Regions from separate parts of the Metabacillus sp. 22489 genome, predicted to be linked through region 2. Evidence: riboswitches for the same ligand, from Rfam matches in the RefSeq annotation. Region 2 holds a riboswitch; the other holds the start of a gene.

Region 1 (9,858 bases), on a different contig from region 2:
CTTCATGATTTTTCCCTTTACTTCTCCCAACTGTGCACGAAACTGATTGCGATCAACTGGCTTTAAAATATAATCAACAGTTCCTTCCCTCATTGCGGCTTGTAAATAAGAAAAATCATCATAACCACTAACAATCATTGAAAAGAAGGTTTTGTTTTCATTTAGTTTTTTTATTAAGGCTAACCCATCCATTTCAGGCATTCGAACATCGGTGATTAACAGATCAAATTCGATGTTGTTGCTTGTAATTGCTTCAAATGCTTCCAATCCGTCGGAAAAAGATCCGATCACCTCCCATTCTTCACCACAGGCAAGGACTTGTCTTTCTATCGCTCTTCGTATTCTTGATTCATCATCAACAATAATTGTTTTAATCCTCGTCATACGGGTCCCCTCCTTCATATTTAGTTATAAACCTCTCAACATCTTCTTTACGAATAATTGGAATGGTTATGATCATAGCTGTCCCTTCCTCTTTCCTACTTTCAATCGTTAGTCCAAAGTCATTTCCGAACATCATAACAATTCGTGAATGGACATTCGTAATACCAAATCCTGAATCACGTTTTATCCATGATTCTGATTGTAAACGCTGAACGAGATGCTCAAGCTCGTTCTTTTCAATACCCGGTCCGTTATCACTAATGTTGAATTCGATATATTCCTTCCCGCTTTGTTCGAGAACCTTTTTGATAAAAATCGATAACTGAAGCATTCTTCTTGATTGCATTCCATATTTGACAGCATTTTCGACGATTGGCTGAAGAATAAACTTTGGTGTATAGTAATCTTTATTTTCAAGCTCATTGTCAATCTCAAATTGGATTCTTTCCTCAAAACGATATTTTTGCAAAGTTAAGTAATGTTGGATATGCTCCACCTCATTGCGTATCGGTACGAGATTTTCCTTATTACTAAGTGAATACCGTAGCATTTTCCCTAGAATCGCAACCATTTCAACGACAATTTCTTGTTCTCCTTCTTCTACTGATGCTCCTATTGTCTCAAGTGTATTATAAATAAAATGTGGGTTTATTTGAGATTGGAGGGCATATAGTTCTGCTTCCTTTTGATTTAATTTAATTTGGTAATTCTTTTTTATTAATTCTCTAATTCTATGGATCATTGATCGAAAACTACTAGCAAGGATCCCTACCTCATCCTTAGATTTTATTGGAATTTCCACATCTAAATTCCCTTTCTCAACATCTTTCATGACCCCTGCTAATACATGAAGTGGCTTCGTAACGGTCCATGCAAGAATAATTGAAATAACGGTTGTTATCGCCACAAGCACAAGAAAGATAATAATACTAACATTTCTTACTACATCTGTTCCTTCTGTTAAATATTTTAGTGGGATACTATGGACGACAATCCATTTATTTTTATGAGATTGATTGACACTAATTAATGTCCTGTCATTAGCAGTTGTCGTCCGAAAGCTTCCGTTTAGCAGCGGAAAATGATTCAACTCTGTATAAACTTTACCGATCTTGGCTTGATCAGTGTGAAAAATAATTTGCCCCTGCTGATCCATCATCCACATCGTTGCATTCTCTTCTTCGTCAACATCTTTAAGAACTTCTTTAATAAAGTTAACTTGTACGGCTAAAATCAATGTACCAAGATTATTTCGATTATCTAAATCTTTAATATTTTTAACAAGAAGTATATATGGTGGATTTCCCTGAAACGTTAAGTCAACTTGATGAGGCAGCAGAATTTTAACATTTGCATCAAAATCATGTGGCTCACCATATGGAAGAAATTCATTTTCAAAATTAAAACCTTCATAATTCAGTTTCGTGCTAATAAAAGTTCGGTTATTCGATAGCAAAAAGGCACCAAGTATATCTGAATTTGTTCCATCTAAATACGTATTTGACAAAAAATTTTCTACCGTAAATTTATCTTCTAGCAAAGCAGATTTTTCTTGGTAGGGACTACCGCGTAATACTTTAAGAACATCACTAGAATTATAAATTAAATTAGACAGATTTTCTAAATCACTTATCTCATTCTCAATATTTTGATTCGCTTGCTTTAGAAGTCTAGGAATATATTCCCCAACTTCTTCTTCAATAGATTTTATATTTTGATAGTAGATTGCTAATCCTAAAAAAGCCATTGGTATAAAGGTTAGGAGAACATATGTGATCAAAAGCTTCGTTTTTAATGGTAGATTGATGATTCCTTTTGTCTCCCATTTTTTAAAAATCATATTCGTCGATATTCTCCTTTGTTATATCTATTGGGTTGCCCATAATGATCGTATCATCCTCAACTTTTACAACACCTACATTTGGCAATCGTTGGTTATCTGTTATTGGTTTTCCGTCTAAGCTTTCCTTCATCACACTTACTGTTAAATAGCCTAGACGTTTTGGACTCCAAAGTGTAATCATTTCAGCAGAACCATCTTTTATAAAAGTTCGCATCAGGTTTGGTGTAGATAGTCCTACTACTTTTACCTTTCCTACTTTCTTTAAGTCTTTTACAGCTTGTGCTGCTGCAGGAGGTCCAACAGAAGTGCTACCAATTATCCCTTTTATGTCCGGATACTTAGTCAAGAGCTGTTTAGCTGCTGAATATGCCTTATTTGGGTTATCTTCTGCTTCTATAATTTCAACAAGTGACATTTCCGGATAATTCTCCAATTGGTGAATTTTCATCCACCTTATCCATCCATTCGAATTAGCCGCCTCACTTGAGTCAGTTATGATTGCATATTTTCCCTTTTCTTCAAGTTGTGCTGCTAATATATCAACTACATGTCTACCAATAATCTCGGGGTCAACCATACTAATATATAATTGTCGGTACTTTGGATTCGTATCGGAGTCCCACGTAAAAACCTTGATTCCCCTTTCTTTTGCTTTCTCCATAGCAGGACCAATTTTTTCCGGATCAATTGCCGACACCGCAATAGCATCCACACCCATCTCAATAAAACCTTCAATCAATTCTACCTGTTGTTTCCAATCCATCATAATTGGTCCCTGATAAAGGACATTAATCCCCATATCAGAGCCTGCCTCTATTGCCCCTTCTTCTGCAGCATTGAAATAAGGAATTCCATCAACCTTAGGTATGATCGCAACGGTATACTTACTTGTTGATTGGCTATTTGCTTCTTCGTGTTTATCTTCCCCATCATAGATGACCTCATATTTGTTTCGATCTGATAACATCCCAAAACATCCTGTTAATAAAGGAAAAAACATGAGGAGCAATAGTAGTCTAGACGTCATCATAATCCTCCCTGTTATCATGATTCTTTATTATAAAAAGTGAAATGAGATATATTCCTATAAATTTCTCTTAATACATAAATTTATAGCGCTTTCATTTTTCCTAACCAATGGAATAGCTTCCTATTAATAATACCTTACAGGATATGGTATCGATTTCTTAAAACCTACGATATTCTTATTCACTTCAAAAATAAGTTTCTCTTTTTCAACAAAATCTGTCAACAATAAAAAGTTTACAGGAAAATAATCGGATGGAGGCATTAGGGTATGTCATTTTCCTGTTAAACCTGCTTCAATAGTCACTTTTTATTTTCAAAACAACTTATTTTAAACCTATCATTACACATTGTACAAGGAGAAAATCTAAAAGTTTACATAATATAATTGCAGTTAAGTATTTATTTTATCCAATGATATCATTCAAAAGTTTCACTTCATAGAAAAACACCTCCACGAGTCACTAAGTACCCTTGGAGGTGTTCAGTTTATTTTAAGGTCCGTTTTAAAAATTCCTTTGTTCGTTCCTGGGTCGGATTATTGAAAATTTGCTCTGGTGCTCCTTCCTCTGCAATGACTCCTTTGTCCATAAAGACGATTCGGTCAGAAACCTCCCTGGCAAATTCCATTTCATGAGTAACAATAAGCATCGTCAAACCAGTATGAGCTAGCTCCTTCATGACCTTTAAAACCTCACCAACCATTTCTGGATCTAGCGCTGATGTTGGTTCATCAAATAGCATCACATCTGGGTCCATTGAAAGAGCTCGCGCAATCGCTACACGCTGCTTTTGTCCACCTGATAACTGCTTTGGCTTCGCATTGACGTATTTGTCCATGCCAACGATTTTCAAATATTTCATTGCTACTTGCTCTGCTTCTTCTTTAGAACGTTTTAATACTTTGACTTGTCCAACGATACAATTGTTAAGAACATTGTGGTTGTTAAACAAATTAAACTGTTGAAAAACCATCCCTAGCTTTCTGCGGTACATAAAAATATCATGATTATCATCTAATATATTTTCTCCATTATAGATAATTTGGCCGCCACTTGGTTTCTCTAATAAATTAATACAGCGAAGAAGCGTTGATTTACCAGACCCTGATGAACCGATAATACTTACGACTTCTCCTTTACTTACTGAAAAGTCAATATCCTTTAATACCTCATGAGTTCCAAAGGATTTGCTCAAATGCTGGATTTCAATTACCTTTTCCATGTCCTCGCCTCCTTTGAAAAATTACATCCCTTTAGTATGTGTAGTTTTTAATTGGTTTTCCGAGCCTATTATTGTGTAATTTTCTGAACCCTCTAGTCTTCTTTCTAAATATAAAAGAATTCTTGTCACAATAAATGTCATGACAAAATAGATTAAACATGCGACAAAGAATGATTCGAAATATCTAAAATTGTTACCAGCGACAGATTTTGTTAAGAAATACAACTCTGAAACCGAAATAACGTTCAACACAGATGTATCTTTAATATTAATGACAAATTGGTTACCAGTTGCCGGTAAAATGTTGCGGATAACCTGAGGTAACACGACATTCCACATTGTTTGGAAATGATTCATCCCAATTGCCTGTGCTGCTTCAAATTGTCCTTTTTCGATTGATACGACACCACCGCGGACAATTTCTGCCATATATGCACCTGTATTAATCGAAACGACGATAACAGCTGCAAGCAATGGATTCATATCGATATTAAATGCCATAGCAGAACCGTAATAAATAACCATAGCTTGAACGATCATTGGTGTTCCGCGGAAAAACTCAATATATATTGATAAAATGATATTAATTATTTTCAGAAGTACTTTTTTTAATCCACGTTCAGGGACTGGTATTGTTCTAATAACCCCTGCAAATAATCCGATCGCTGCACCAATAATTGTTCCGATGAGAGCAATGAAAAGAGTCATCCCTGCTCCTTTAAGGAACATCATCCAGTTTTCGGAGATAATTTTTATAATCCACTCGAAGCTCATCTTTCTCCCCCTTTTATCATCCAAAATGTGCAAGCGTCTTATTTATAGCTTTAAGAAAATAAGACACATAAGAATAGAAGGTATGATAAACCTTCCATTCTTATGTTGCTTATCCCTTCTAGCCTCGCGCTTGTCACGATACACTAAAAAAGTAATAATTGGCTGTCTCAAAAGGGTCTGACCCCTGTAACAAACAGCAATATATAGAATGGTAAAACTTAGGTCCTATATATTTTGTTCCAGTGATCTGACCCTTTATTTTTGAGAGAGCACTTTTCCCAACTTTATTGTGCTGCAGGTTGGGTTTTAATCGCAGCATCCATTATTTCTGTACGCTCGTCTTCAGAAATACCTTTTAAAATTTCGTTAATCTTGTCAGTTAATTCACTATCTTTTTCAAGACCAACGGCGATTGCTGTATCATCTTCTGAAGTTTCAAAGCCATCTTCGAATTCAACCATTGCAAAGTTTTCATTTGCATCAGATGCACTTACTGCTTCAGGACGCTCTGAAACATACCCATCGATAATACCTGATTCAAGCGCTACCCGCATTGCCGGGAAGTTGTCCATAGCTGTTTCCTTTGAAACACCTTCAATTTGATCAATAACTGAGTAGTGGAATGTATTTAATTGGGCAGTTACTTTCGCACCTTTGAAATCTTGGATTGAAGTAGCTCCTTCATATTTGCTCCCTTTTTTAACGACCATTACAAGATTTGATTTGTAATAGTTATCAGAAAAATCGATTGTCTTTTTACGTTCTGCCGTTGGGGACATCCCAGCGATAATCGCATCGATTTTCCCTGATGTTAATGCAGGAACAAGCCCATCCCATTCTGTTTTAACAATTTCTAGTTTTTTCCCAAGTCCATCGGCAATTTTTTTCGCAATTTCAACATCATACCCACCAGCATATTCTGATGTTCCTGCAATTTTCACAGCGCCGTTTGAATCATCGTTTTGTGTCCAGTTAAACGGTGCATAGCCTGCTTCAAGACCTACTTTAAATGTATCTTTATCAGAGCTCCCTGCATTTGAATCATCATTTGATCCACAACCGGCTAATACAATCATTGCTGATAATAGCAATACGAAAAATAGTGATACTTTTTTTCTCATGTTTCCTTCTCCTCCTTGTTAATTAGGCATATAAATACAAAAAGCGACCCGAGATAAACTCAGATCGCACTTTATTGTCGTTGCCCTAAATCCCTCTTATTCCCAAATGAGATAGCACAACTCAATAAACTGGGGAGTTTATTGAGACAGTCCTACAGTTATTCACTGCAGGCCCAGCAAGTAGTCCCGAGATAATCCTACTCACTTCGGCGACATTTCCTTCTCAAAAGCTTCATTGCTTCTCAAACTCCACTTAAGACTGTTAAATATCGCGCCTCTACCTCACATAGTAGTGAGGATTTTTCATTCAATTTTCTATTTACTAGGCTACAATAACTATAGCATTCTGTCAAGCTTTAAAACTATGATACAATAGTTTTAAAGCTGGGAATATTTTCTTACAACTTAATTAACATATGTCATGCATTTTTATATAATATTATTTCTCGAAAAGTTTATTCGTTTTTCTTCCCTTTTTAGGTAATAGGTATTTATCTACATACATTTCTACAATTCTCCACCAACAATGGCAATATCCTGTCTTGTCGGATCAAACCTTTGCCCTTTCCACGCTAAGGTCGTTTGAATAAAGCCTAATGAATCTGCATTGTATTGACCTGCAATTCTTTGATAGGCCAAAAGCTCATAAATCCCATCTCGATTAAAATCAATTGGATAAAGTCCTGATAATGGATTGACCCATCCATTGATCGGCTTCTTTAACTTTCCTTGATTAGTATATATTTCGTTTAAATATTCAGTTCCCTTATACTGTAAATCAAGAATATACTTTTCCTTTAATTCAAGGCTAGTTACATTCACTTTATAGTGATCTTGATAAGCTACATTATACTTAAACCTTTTATTGAATTCTTCATCATGAAAAATCTCTTTATATTGTCCACGATGGTACATAAACAATTCTGCATAAATTGTTCCACCACTTCCACCCGTGTCAGAAATGACTAAAATATCCTCCGCTCTATCACCTGTAAAGTCACCAAGAAATAAGGTTGGATTATAACCTTGATTATGTTGTAATGGGATTTGTGTTTGCTTTTGAGTACGTCCATTTTGTACAACCAAGGTAAGATCTTGTAAATATGGACTATCTGGTGTTTTTCTACCGGAAAGAATGACGTGATCACCTACCCCATCTCCATCAACATCACCAATTTTTTGTGCTAAAATGGTGTTCATTTGTCTTCGATAGGTTCCTTGCCACCTCGAATCCTGATAGGTAAAAGGATCTCTAGCGACATTTTCCATACTCTTACCTGCATCATAAAAACTATTTCTACCTGCAATATACCAATTATTTGGATAACATGTTAACCATCTCTGCTCTTTCATGTATCATCATCCCACCAATCACATTTTCCGTGCTATTAAAAGTATATGCAGGCAAAATGCTTAGGTTAAAAGTTCATTTTTTACCAGGAGGGTGAAACAAAGAATGATTTTCCCACCAACAACTTACTTCACTATAATAATCAATATTTAACAGATAAAACGCATTGGACAATGATTACTTTTTTTAGACTAAAAATCATTTTGAAACAATAAAGCTGTCTCTCATTCAAAGACAGCTACTAAAAATTAATTCACATCTATACTACTAAAATAATCGTGATTTAAGATAATGATAAACACCATCTTCATCACAAGTGAAATCAGTTACTTCATTGGCAAGTTCTTTAATATGTTCTGGTGCATTTTTCATTGCAACAGCAAAGCCCACATATTGGAGCATTGGAATATCATTGTTGCTATCTCCAATTGCCATAATATCTTTCTCTGATAGATTAAATCTTGTAAGCATCTGCTGAATACCTGTTGCTTTATTTACATCGGCAACCATTAATTCAACATTATGCAGTGAGGAGGGTGACATTGAAAAGTCAATTTCCTTCTTTAATTGCTCAAGCTCATTAATCCATTGCTTAATATGCTCCTTTGTTCTAGCAAAAAAATAAAATTTAGAGAATTTATTCCCTACTAATTCCTCTGCCCAATCAATTTCTTCTTTTATCGCTTGCTTACGGGAAAGCCATTCATTAATTCCAACACTTTCTGGTTTTGGATCACGTATTTCATCCAAAACATACTGCTTGTCCTGTTTTAATGTAATTCGCGATGCTCCATAAGGGAAAAGCTCATAATAGATTTTAAAATCTCGAGCTTTGTTAATTACTGCTTCAACTAATTCGCGTGAAAGGGAATGTTCGAAAACAATCTCCTCCCCAATATATCCTGCCATTCCGTTTGATGTAATATAACCATCAACCTCGAATCCTTCAGGGACTACAGCTTCAATTTCATCATATGATCGACCAGTCGCTATAAAAACATATGTCCCATTATTACGTATAGCATCAATGATTTCTTTTGTATGTAAACTTACCTTATTATAATGATTTAAAATAGTCCCATCCATATCTAAGAAGATAGCTTTAGGTTTAAATACCACGATGATTCCTCCTGTTAATTAATGAGTTTACTAGTTAAGTATACACTTTGCATGTATGCCCCTCAATGATACCTGCTACGAAACTCGTATTAAATCCTTACTTAATTCTTAACCGTTTGAATTTATTAAAAGATTTATAATGCTAAGTATGCTTTCAAACATAAATATTTTAAAAAAGCAAAATTTTAGATATCAGCGGTAAATAGCACCCACATATAAGAAAAGAGGTATTTTTCATAAAAATTAACAATGAAAAACGATAGCAATAATAATGTTAATATACTAGTTGCAATAAATTCCTTCGTCTTTGATGTACATTCAATTCTTATTTGCTTCGGTAACTGATATAATTTCAGCCTCTCTTCCATAATCATTGCGAATCGTTTTTCTTGCTTCTACAGGTGTTCTTGCGTTGACTGATTTAATATCCTTATCTCCCTTTACTTCTATTTCTACCAAAAAACATTTTGCTCCACATCTCAAGACAGCCCCTCCTTCGCTAAAGAATAAACCTAATGATAATGCTCACGCGAAAATTTTTCTCACCTAAGGTAAAAAACATTATTAACTTAATTTCAATTATTTTATTCGTCTTGAACACTAAGTTTTCAGATAAATTTCTACTCTTTTTTCCTATAAGTAAGAATTCTAGTAGGTGGAAGAATTCACTTGATTACGTCCACTTAATTTAGATTTATACAACGCCTTGTCAGCTCGATTGATAAATGACTTAATCTCAAGATGCTCATTTGGTATAACTGTTGCAATTCCGACACTAATTGTAATCCAATTAGATACATTAGAATCTTCATGAGGAATATTTAAATATTCGATTTCTTTCCTTAGTTGTTCAGCTTTATATAAAACTTTTTCCTCTTCCTGCTCAAGCAATAAAATTGCAAATTCTTCTCCACCATACCGAACTGGAACATCAGATGAATGGTGAAATAGCTCCTGCATCTTTTCCGCTACTTTTTTCAAACAATCGTCTCCAGCAACATGCCCATATTTATCAT
Region 2 (9,858 bases):
TAAAACTTTATTCTATGAATATATGGAAATATAAATGGGTTTTACAGGTCATAAAAATTTTTGTTACAACAACTTTTACAAGTTAAATGTGACAAATTCATTTTACTCCCATAAAAGAACAGCGTCAAGAAAACGCGTACATAAATTATAATTTTTCGATAAGTCGGAAATTACTTTAAATTTATTTTATCAGTATATTTAAAAGATCATAAGGTTTATTTCAATTTTAGTTAATATTACATGTTTTTCATAATCGTTCTTGTTATATAATAAACGATAGAAAGAGGGGAATACCGTGAATAAACAATCCATACAATTGACAAACGAAGAATTAAAAGAATTACAGACGCCTGCCTTTGGATATGAACTAATCCGAGAAGTCTTAATACCAACTATTTTAGGTAAGGACTACTCCAATATGCTTTATTGGGCAGGGAAGGAACTAGCAAGAAAATATCCGCTTAGCTCAACAGAAGAAATGATATCTTTCTTTGAAAATGCCGGCTGGGGAAATTTAACTGTATTAAGTCTAAACAAAAACGAAATGGAGTTGGAGCTTAGTGGTGATCTCATTTCATTACGTTTAGGCAAAGATAATGATTGCAGTTTCCAATTGGAAGCTGGATTTATAGCCGAGCAACTTCAAACAATTAATAGCTATATTACCGAAACTCATGAGCAAATCAAAAAGCGTGCTAAAAAAGTCATTTTTACTGCTAAATGGGATCATAAAGATAAGATTGAATCAGCGCCAATTGTCGGAAAACGTTCTGAACGAAAATGACGAAAATAGATAGTAGTAAAAAGAACTTTATTTTAATGACAATAGTACATTTGCTCTATTCTTACATAAAGGGTCTATCCATTGATAGACCCTATTCTTTCTTTTTATACTTGTGAAGCTTCTTTCGAAAGCTCAAACGTACTATGTAGAGCATCTACTGCTGTAACCATTTGTTCACCTGAAATGACAGTTGATACTTTAATTTCAGAGGTACTAACCATTTTTACATCAATTCCATTATCAGCTAATACTGAAAACATCCGAGCAGCAACTCCTGGATTTGACACCATACCTGATCCTACAATTGAGACTTTTGCAAGATTGGATTCAGATTCAATTTTTTCATATTTCAAACTGCTCTTTTCTTGCTCAAGAATTGAAATCGTCTCGTCAAGATCACTTGTTTTTATTGAAAAGGAGATGATTGTTTTTTTATCATTCGTTGTGCTCTGAATAATAATATCAACATTTAAACCATGACTTGCCAACGTTGAAAAAATTGTAGAAAGTGTCGTTAATTCATTTGGAAGTCCTATAACCGATACTCTTGTTACCTGATCCTCAAATGCAATTCCTTTTACGATTAAGTTTTCCTCCATACTCGTTTCCTCCTCAACAATTGTTCCTCTTTCATCTTCCATACTTGAACGTACTTCTAAAGGTATTTTATAATTCTTTGCAAATTCTACTGCACGTGGATGAAGTACACCTGCACCTAAATTAGCTAACTCTAACATTTCATCGTATGAAATTGCCGCTAATTTCCGTGCATTTTTCACTACTCTAGGGTCAGTAGTAAATACACCTGTTACATCCGTATAAATATCACATTTATCTGCTTCTAAAGCAGCAGCTAAAGCAACTGCGGTTGTATCAGAACCACCTCTTCCAAGCGTCGTAATCTGGCCATCCTTTGTGGCTCCTTGAAATCCAGCGACAACAACGATTTTTCCTCTATCTAATTCTGTTTTTATTTTTTCCGGATTAATATTTGTAATTCTTGCATTCCCATGCTGTTCTTCTGTTTCAATACCTGCCTGCCATCCAGTATAAGAAATTGCCTCATATCCCTTTTCCATTAAGGCTAATGCTAGAAGGGATATCGTTACTTGTTCTCCTGTCGTAAGGAGCATATCCAATTCTCTTTTACTTGGTTTTGATGTTATTTTCCCTGCTAAATCAACTAATTGATCTGTTGACTTTCCCATCGCAGATACAACAACAACCACTTGATTTCCTCTTTGTTTTTCTTGAATTACACGATTAGCAACATGCATTATTCTTTCAGCAGATCCAACAGATGTTCCACCGAATTTTTGGACAATGATTCCCAACACAATCTCACCCTTCATTGATTATTCTAATGTTCAGTCATGTATGATAGAAGGCATAAAAGCTACTACTAACCGTTTACTCATTTTCTAAAAAAGCAACAAAAAAAGCAATGAGATATTAATATCCCATTGCTATACAAAACGAAAATAATAAACTTCGCTTTCACAATGAGATAGCTCTCCAAGAAATTACATTTTCTTGACAGTTTTACATCTGTTAAATGTAAAACCAGCCATTATAGCAATGGTACTATAACAGCTTCGGCAAAATTCCCTTTCACCAGCTTTCATTGGAGACCATCCTCCTCAAACAGGCTACTCTTGAATTTCGCACCTCTACCTTCATTCAATAAATAACGATCATACTATGAAATTACTAACAAGATTATCAAACTTTAATGAAAAGTGCAAGCACTTTAACAATACCACAAAAACTTCAATCTATTTGTCACTCAAATGCTCAAAGATTTGCTTTGCAATATTCTCAGGCATCCCAGCTTCTTTGAATTGTTCAACATCTGCTTCTTTCATCTTTTTCAATGATCCAAAATGCTTAAGCAACATTTTTTTCCGCTGTGCACCGACACCAGGAATATCATCCAAAATGGATTGAAAGGCACTTTTCCCGCGGAGCTGTCTATGAAAGGTAATCGCAAACCGATGAACCTCGTCTTGAATTCTTTGCAATAAATAAAATTCTTGACTGTTCCTATTAAGGGGAATAAATTCAGGAGGTGAGCCGATTATTAGTTCTGAAGTTCTATGTTTATCATCCTTCACAAGACCTGCGATTGGAATGTCTAGACCTAACTCATTTTCTAGGACATCCTGTGCTGCAGCTAAATGCCCTTTACCACCATCTATAATAATTAAATCTGGAAGTGGTAAATCCTCCTTTAATACACGACTATATCTACGTCGTACAACCTCTCTCATTGATTCATAATCATCAGGTCCTTTTACACCTTTGATTTTATACTTACGATAATATTTTTTTGCAGGCTTACCATCTTCAAATACTACCATCGCCGATACTGGATCTGTTCCTTGAATATTTGAATTATCAAACGCCTCTATTCGATGAGGAGTATGGATACCTAGTTTATCTCCAAGGTTTTCAACAGCTTTAATAGTACGTTCCTCATCTCTTTCAATAAGTGAAAACTTTTCCTGCAAGGCAATCTTCGCATTTTTGTGCGCAAGTAATATTAAATCCTTCTTTTTACCGCGTTTTGGCTGAAGAGCTGATACATCTAACAGCTGTTCAACTAATTTAATTTCAACACTATCAGGTAGTAAAATCTCTTTTGGTAAAAAATGATTTGCTTTTGAATAAAATTGTCCAATAAAGGTTAGAAATTCTTGTTCTGGGCTATCATAAATTGGAAACATTGACACATCGCGTTCAATTAATTTCCCTTGTCTAATAAAAAATACTTGGACACACATCCATCCTTTATCATAAGCATACCCAAAGACATCTCTATCAACAAAATCATTCATTGTCATTTTTTGTTTTTCCATCGTCGCTTCAATGTGAATAATTTGATCTCGATACTCCTGTGCACGTTCAAATTCTAATTGCTCTGCAGCCGTAGTCATTTTCTCTTGGAGCTCTTCTTTTATCTTTTTATATCCACCATTTAAAAATTTAGTAATTTCCTCAACCATTTCTCGATTCGTTTCTTCTGATATATCATTTACACATGGAGCTAGGCATTGACCCATATGATAATATAGACATACCCGATCAGGCATTGTTGAACATTTACGAAGAGGGTATAATCGGTCCAATAATTTAATAGTTTCTCTCGCTGACTGTACATTTGGATAAGGACCAAAGTACTTTCCTTTATCCTTTTTTACTTGTCTCGTTGCAATTAATCGAGGATGACGTTCATTTGTTATTTTAATAAACGGATATGTTTTGTCATCCTTTAGCATTACATTATATTTTGGATCATATTTTTTTATAAGATTCAATTCTAAAATTAATGCTTCTATATTCGAGGACGTTACAATGTATTCAAAATCAACAATCTCATTCACTAAACGAAGTGTTTTTCCGTCATGTGATCCTGTAAAATACGAACGAACACGATTTTTTAATACTTTTGCCTTCCCTACATAAATGACCGTACCTTGGCGATCTTTCATGATATAGCATCCTGGTTGATCAGGAAGAAGTGCAAGCTTTTCCTTTATATGATCAATCATAGCAAACACTCCTTTTTTCAAATTTTATAGACGTTAATCCGCAAACATAATCGTATTCGATAAAATTATATTGGCGGATTACAGTCCATAACAAAAAACAAAACACCTCTTTATCGTATCAGATTTCGCTCATTTCAGCTATGTTAACTATACGTAATCAATGCAAAGTTTTCCTTTAAGCAGATTAAAAAAAGGACTGACAAATGTCAATCCAATTTTTTTAAACATGTTTATTTAAAACATCAGCCAATGCTTCTTTTGGTTGATAGCCAACAGCTTTATCAACAACTTCTCCATCTTTTAAGACAAGTAGTGTTGGAATACTCATTACACCGTATTTACCAGCTGTTTCTTGGTTTTCGTCAACATCAACTTTTACAATTTTCACTTTATCTCCCATATCAGAATCGAGCTCTTCTAATACTGGAGCAATCATTTTACAAGGTCCGCACCATGGTGCCCAAAAATCAACTAGTACAACACCTTCGCTTGTTTCATTTGTAAATGTTTCATCTGTAACATGTGTTATTGCCATTGTAATTCCTCCTAAAAATTGTGGGGTAAATATGATTAAAGTATAGCATCGACTTTAAAAGTTAGCTATTATTTTGCTTCAAATCTATTTTCCCCTATGTTTCCTGTTCAAAACATGAATTTCATCATTATTAGTTTTTTAATTGATTATAGAGTTTTTTAACTATTTACATTTAGCTTTAACGCCTTAATTTCTTCCGTTAATAATGGGACAACCTCAAATAAATCACCAACAATTCCATAATCAGCCACATTAAAAATATTTGCCTCTGGATCTTTATTGATTGCGACAATAACTTTTGAATTTGACATTCCAGCTAAATGTTGTATTGCCCCGGAAATTCCACAAGCAATATACAGATCAGGCGTCACAACCTTCCCTGTTTGACCTATCTGCAATGAATAGTCACAATAATTAGCATCACATGCCCCACGCGATGCACCTACAGCACCGCCAAGGACATGAGCCAATTCTTTAAGTGGTTCAAATCCTTCTTCACTTTTCACTCCTCGACCACCAGCGATAATCACTTTTGCTTCCGATAAATCAACACTTTCAGTTGCTTTTCGAACAACCTCTTTTACAATTGTCCGTAAATCTTTAATTTCTACCGATAGTGAATGAGTTTCACCTGTCCTTGTATCATCTTTACGTAACGGATTAATATTATTTGGGCGGATTGTCGCAAAGATAAGCCCATCTGTTATAATTTGCTTTTCAAAGGCTTTACCTGAATAAATCGGTCTTGAAAAAATAACATTTCCACCTGTTATTTCAATCGCAGTTACATCAGAAATTAATCCTAATTGTAGCTTTGCAGCAATTTTTGGTGATAAATCCTTACCTAAAGCTGTATGACCTATAATTATTGCTTCCGGATTTTCCTCCTTTATTGTTGCTAATAAAGCTTGTGCATAACCATCTGGAGTATAAGTAGATAATTTTGCATCTTCAACTGTTACGACACGATCTGCTCCATAATGAATTAACTCACTTGCTAATGATGAAATGTTTTCTCCAATTAAAACACTAACAACCTCTCCACCTTCTGAAATCTCCTTCCCCGCAGCGATGACCTCATAAGAAACATTACGCAATACCTGTTCACGTGTCTCTGCCAAAACAAGAATTTTTCTCGCCATTCATTATTCCCCCTATTCATGTTTATCCCGTAAACTGTTAATCCCTGTTAAATAACTTTTGCTTCGTTATGAAGAAGTGAAATTAATTCAGAAACTTGTTCATTTAATTCCCCTTCAAGTATTCTTCCTGCCTCCCTTTTAGCCGGTAAATATATCTCAATCGTTTTTGTCTTTGCTGCAACCTCATCTTCATCGAGATTTAAATCGTCTATTTCAAGCTCATCTAAAGGCTTCTTTTTAGCTTTCATAATCCCAGGTAAAGATGGATACCTCGGCTCATTTAACCCTTGTTGTGCAGTTACTAATAACGGTAATGTCGTTTCAATAACCTCCGAATCCCCTTCTACGTCTCTTACAATCGTTGCAGTATTTCCACTAACTTCAAGCTTCGTAATTGTTGTCACATATGGAATCGTTAATAATTCCGCTAAACGTGGTCCTACCTGACCAGACCCACCATCAATCGCAACATTACCTCCCAAAATAATATCAAACTCAACATCGTTAAAGTACTCTGCAAGTATTCGAGATGTCGTATAAGCATCACACGCTTCGATATCATCCTCGATATTTATCAGCACTGCCTTGTCACAGCCCATTGCTAATGCGGTACGTAATTGTTTTTCAGATTCATCATTTCCAATCGTTATAACCGTTACCTCTCCACCATGGTTATCCCGTAATTTTAGCGCTTCCTCTATTGCGTATTCATCATATGGGTTAATAATAAATTCAGCATCATCTTCAACGATTTGACCATTCTGTAAAACGATCTTTTCTTCTGTATCAAATGTTCTTTTCATCAGTACGAATATATTCATTACCCATTCCCCCATTGTTTAATTGTAAACCTTAAGCTTTACTTACCATTCTCCAAGCACTTGGTTACATCATTTATTCCCCTGTAAATTTCGGTTCTCTTTTCTCAATAAAAGCTGATATTCCTTCTTTTGCATCAGAACTACCAAATACCTCTCCAAAAGAAATTGCTTCTTTTTCATAACCTTCTTGATCTGATTTTATTTTATCTTCATTAAGAAGTGAGAGAACTGCACGAACTGTTTTTGGACTTTTTGCTGCAAATTTAGCAGCTAAACGTTTCGCTTCATTCAAAAGAATTTCCTCAGGATAAGAGTGATTTGCTAATCCGAGCCTTACTGCTTCTTCACCGGTAATAGGCTCACTAGTTAGCATCATTTCTAATGCCCGTCCATTCCCAATATATTTTGGAAGCCTCTGAGTACCGCCAAATCCCGGAATAATCCCGAGCTGTAATTCTGGAAGTCCCAATTTTGCATCATTTGAGACAAGTCGAAGATGACATGCCATCGCTAACTCAAGCCCTCCACCTAATGCAGCACCGTGTATTGCAGCTATGACTGGCTTTTGCAACGATTCAATCTTCTTAAAAACACTTTGCCCATTTTTTGACAATCTCGAAAAGTTACCCTCAGAGGATAATTGTACAAATTCTTTAATATCTGCTCCTGCTGAAAAAAATTTTCCTTTGCCATGAAGTACTACTACCCTAACTTCATTATCATGTTCAAGCTCGTCAATGAGAATTGATAATTCCTTTAAAACATCTGATGACAAAGCATTTGCTGGCTGATGATTGATTTCAATCATTGCCATGTTTTCATTTTTCTTTAGGTTTAAGTAATTCATGATACCCTCCATCTAAATCGGCTAGTCTATAACCTAATGTATGACGGGAAGAAAAAGAAATGTACATAGATTAAGACCGCTAATCGTTAATTTGATTTGGCAAAACCGTTTATAAGTAATTGATGAACCTTTTGCGTTTGTTCTGATAAAGGATATTTTTGCTCATTCATAACCCAGGTCGTAACGATTTCATCGATTGTACCGAAGATCATTTGCCTTGCTAATCTAGGATCAATTTCATCTCTAAATTCACCAGTTTCGATACCTGTGCGGATAATTTTATCGACAACATTTAAATAGCCTTTAAGTACCTCGTTAATTCTAAGTCTTAATTCCTTATTAGATTGTCTAAGCTCGAGTTGTGTCACAATTGCTAAATGATGATCTGCTGCTAATAATGAGAAGTGTGTTTTTATAAGTTTATAAAGTTTTTCTGCTGCTGTCTCAGCGGATTTTATTTCAACCTCTATTTTTTCAATAAATTCTCCCATTTTTTCTTGGAAAAGCGAAACGAGGATATCCTCCTTGTTCTTAAAATACAAGTAGATTGTTCCATCGGCTACTCCTGCTTGCTTTGCTATTTTAGAAACCTGTGCTTGATGATAGCCATTTTCCGCTATCACAATAACCGCTGCATCGATTATTTGTTTATATTTAGGTTTTTTCTGTTTCAACGTAATACTCCCCTTTTTTCATGCAATGACAAATTCTAATATTTTTTCCAATAATTTCTACTTAGGTTTCGTAAAATGAATGAGTAATCATTCATAAGTTAATATTAGTTTTTCAAGTCCATTTCTGTCAAGTATCTTTGATTATTTATCTCATAAAGTAATTGAAAAGTAGGAATAGAAGACACTTCGTCCCCTATTCCACATTTAAAAATGCAATGCAACAGTCATCGTTTCATTCAATTTGCGTTTTTTAGTTTTTCTTTTTCTTCCTCAATAAGAGCACGTCTTAATATTTTTCCGACCGCTGTTTTTGGTAGTTCATTTCTAAATTCATAAATATGCGGTACTTTATATGCTGCCAAATGTTTTCTTGCATATTCGTTAAACTCTTCAGCAGTTGCTGTTACCCCTTCTTTTAAAACAATGTATGCTTTTACAGTCTCTCCCCGATAAGGATCTGGAATTCCAGCTACAACTACCTCTTGGACCTTATCATGTTCATATAACACTTCTTCAATTTCCCGAGGATAAATATTATATCCACTTGCAATAATCATATCCTTCTTCCTGTCTACAATATAAAAATAACCATCCTCATCCATATAGCCAATATCACCAGTATATAGCCAGCCATCTCTTATAGCTGCTTCAGTTTCCTCAATTCGATTCCAATACCCCTTCATTACTTGCGGTCCTTTTACAAGTAATTCTCCAAGCTCATTAGGTTCTGCTCTCCCACCTGATTCATACGAAATAATCATTGCATCTGTACTCGGCCACGGCACACCGATACTTCCCGTTTTTCTATTACTCCATAAAAAATTCGCATGAGTAACTGGTGAAGCTTCTGATAAACCGTAACCTTCTACAAGTCTTCCTCCTGTAATTTCCTCAAATTGCTCCTGAATTTCTACAGGCAATGCCGCAGATCCGCTAATACAGCCATCAATTGATGATAGATCATATTCTTTTAATTCAGGATGATTTAATAAAGAAATATAAATCGTTGGTGCACCTGGAAAAAGGGTTGGCTTTAATTTTTGGATTGTTTTTAACGTATCGGTCGGATCAAACTTCGGCAGTAGAATCATTTTAAATGCTTGCATGATGGATAGGTTCATAACTGCTGTCATCCCATATACATGAAAAAATGGAATAATCCCTAATACAGACTCTTCTCCTTTTTTACATTTATACATCCAAGCAGCACACATTTGTGTATTTGCAACAAGATTTTCATGTGTAAGCATGACACCCTTTGGAAAACCTGTAGTTCCCCCTGTATATTGGAGGATCGCTATATCCTCCTTTGGATTAATGTCCGGAATTGTAACATTAGGTAATGCTGTGAGCATAATTTTTTTGAATAAATGTGTATCTCCTTGATGTTCAACTTTTACTACTACTTGCTTTTCTTTCTTTTGTACAAGTGGATAGAGCAAATTTTTTGGGAATGGCAAATAATCCTTAATACCTGTAACAATGATATGCTTCAGATTTGTTA

The links. Region 2 has a riboswitch for lysine ahead of ACTJJ9_RS07075 (aspartate kinase). Riboswitches for the same ligand answer to the same signal wherever they lie in the genome.
Region 1: it holds a riboswitch for lysine, as region 2 does, so the genes downstream of both, ACTJJ9_RS13105 (transporter substrate-binding domain-containing protein) here and ACTJJ9_RS07075 (aspartate kinase) in region 2, are expected to answer to the same signal.

Annotation. Positions count from the first base shown of each region.
Region 1 is NZ_JBQENT010000020.1:1,413-11,270, forward strand. Features, by position in the region: gene ACTJJ9_RS13080 (helix-turn-helix domain-containing protein) at 1-384, opposite strand, end outside; gene ACTJJ9_RS13085 (cache domain-containing sensor histidine kinase) at 371-2,224, opposite strand; gene ACTJJ9_RS13090 (autoinducer 2 ABC transporter substrate-binding protein) at 2,214-3,254, opposite strand; gene ACTJJ9_RS13095 (amino acid ABC transporter ATP-binding protein) at 3,743-4,477, opposite strand; gene ACTJJ9_RS13100 (amino acid ABC transporter permease) at 4,499-5,251, opposite strand; gene ACTJJ9_RS13105 (transporter substrate-binding domain-containing protein) at 5,536-6,372, opposite strand; lysine riboswitch at 6,477-6,660, opposite strand; gene ACTJJ9_RS13110 (hypothetical protein) at 6,880-7,725, opposite strand; gene ACTJJ9_RS13115 (HAD family hydrolase) at 7,991-8,842, opposite strand; gene ACTJJ9_RS13120 (hypothetical protein) at 9,161-9,325, opposite strand; gene ACTJJ9_RS13125 (diguanylate cyclase) at 9,491-9,858, opposite strand, start outside.
Region 2 is NZ_JBQENT010000008.1:71,194-81,051, reverse strand. Features, by position in the region: gene ACTJJ9_RS07080 (YslB family protein) at 296-784, shown strand; gene ACTJJ9_RS07075 (aspartate kinase) at 889-2,118, opposite strand; lysine riboswitch at 2,285-2,465, opposite strand; gene uvrC (excinuclease ABC subunit UvrC) at 2,560-4,335, opposite strand; gene trxA (thioredoxin) at 4,556-4,870, opposite strand; gene ACTJJ9_RS07060 (electron transfer flavoprotein subunit alpha/FixB family protein) at 5,029-6,012, opposite strand; gene ACTJJ9_RS07055 (electron transfer flavoprotein subunit beta/FixA family protein) at 6,060-6,833, opposite strand; gene ACTJJ9_RS07050 (enoyl-CoA hydratase) at 6,907-7,680, opposite strand; gene ACTJJ9_RS07045 (TetR/AcrR family transcriptional regulator) at 7,767-8,354, opposite strand; gene ACTJJ9_RS07040 (AMP-binding protein) at 8,591-9,858, opposite strand, start outside.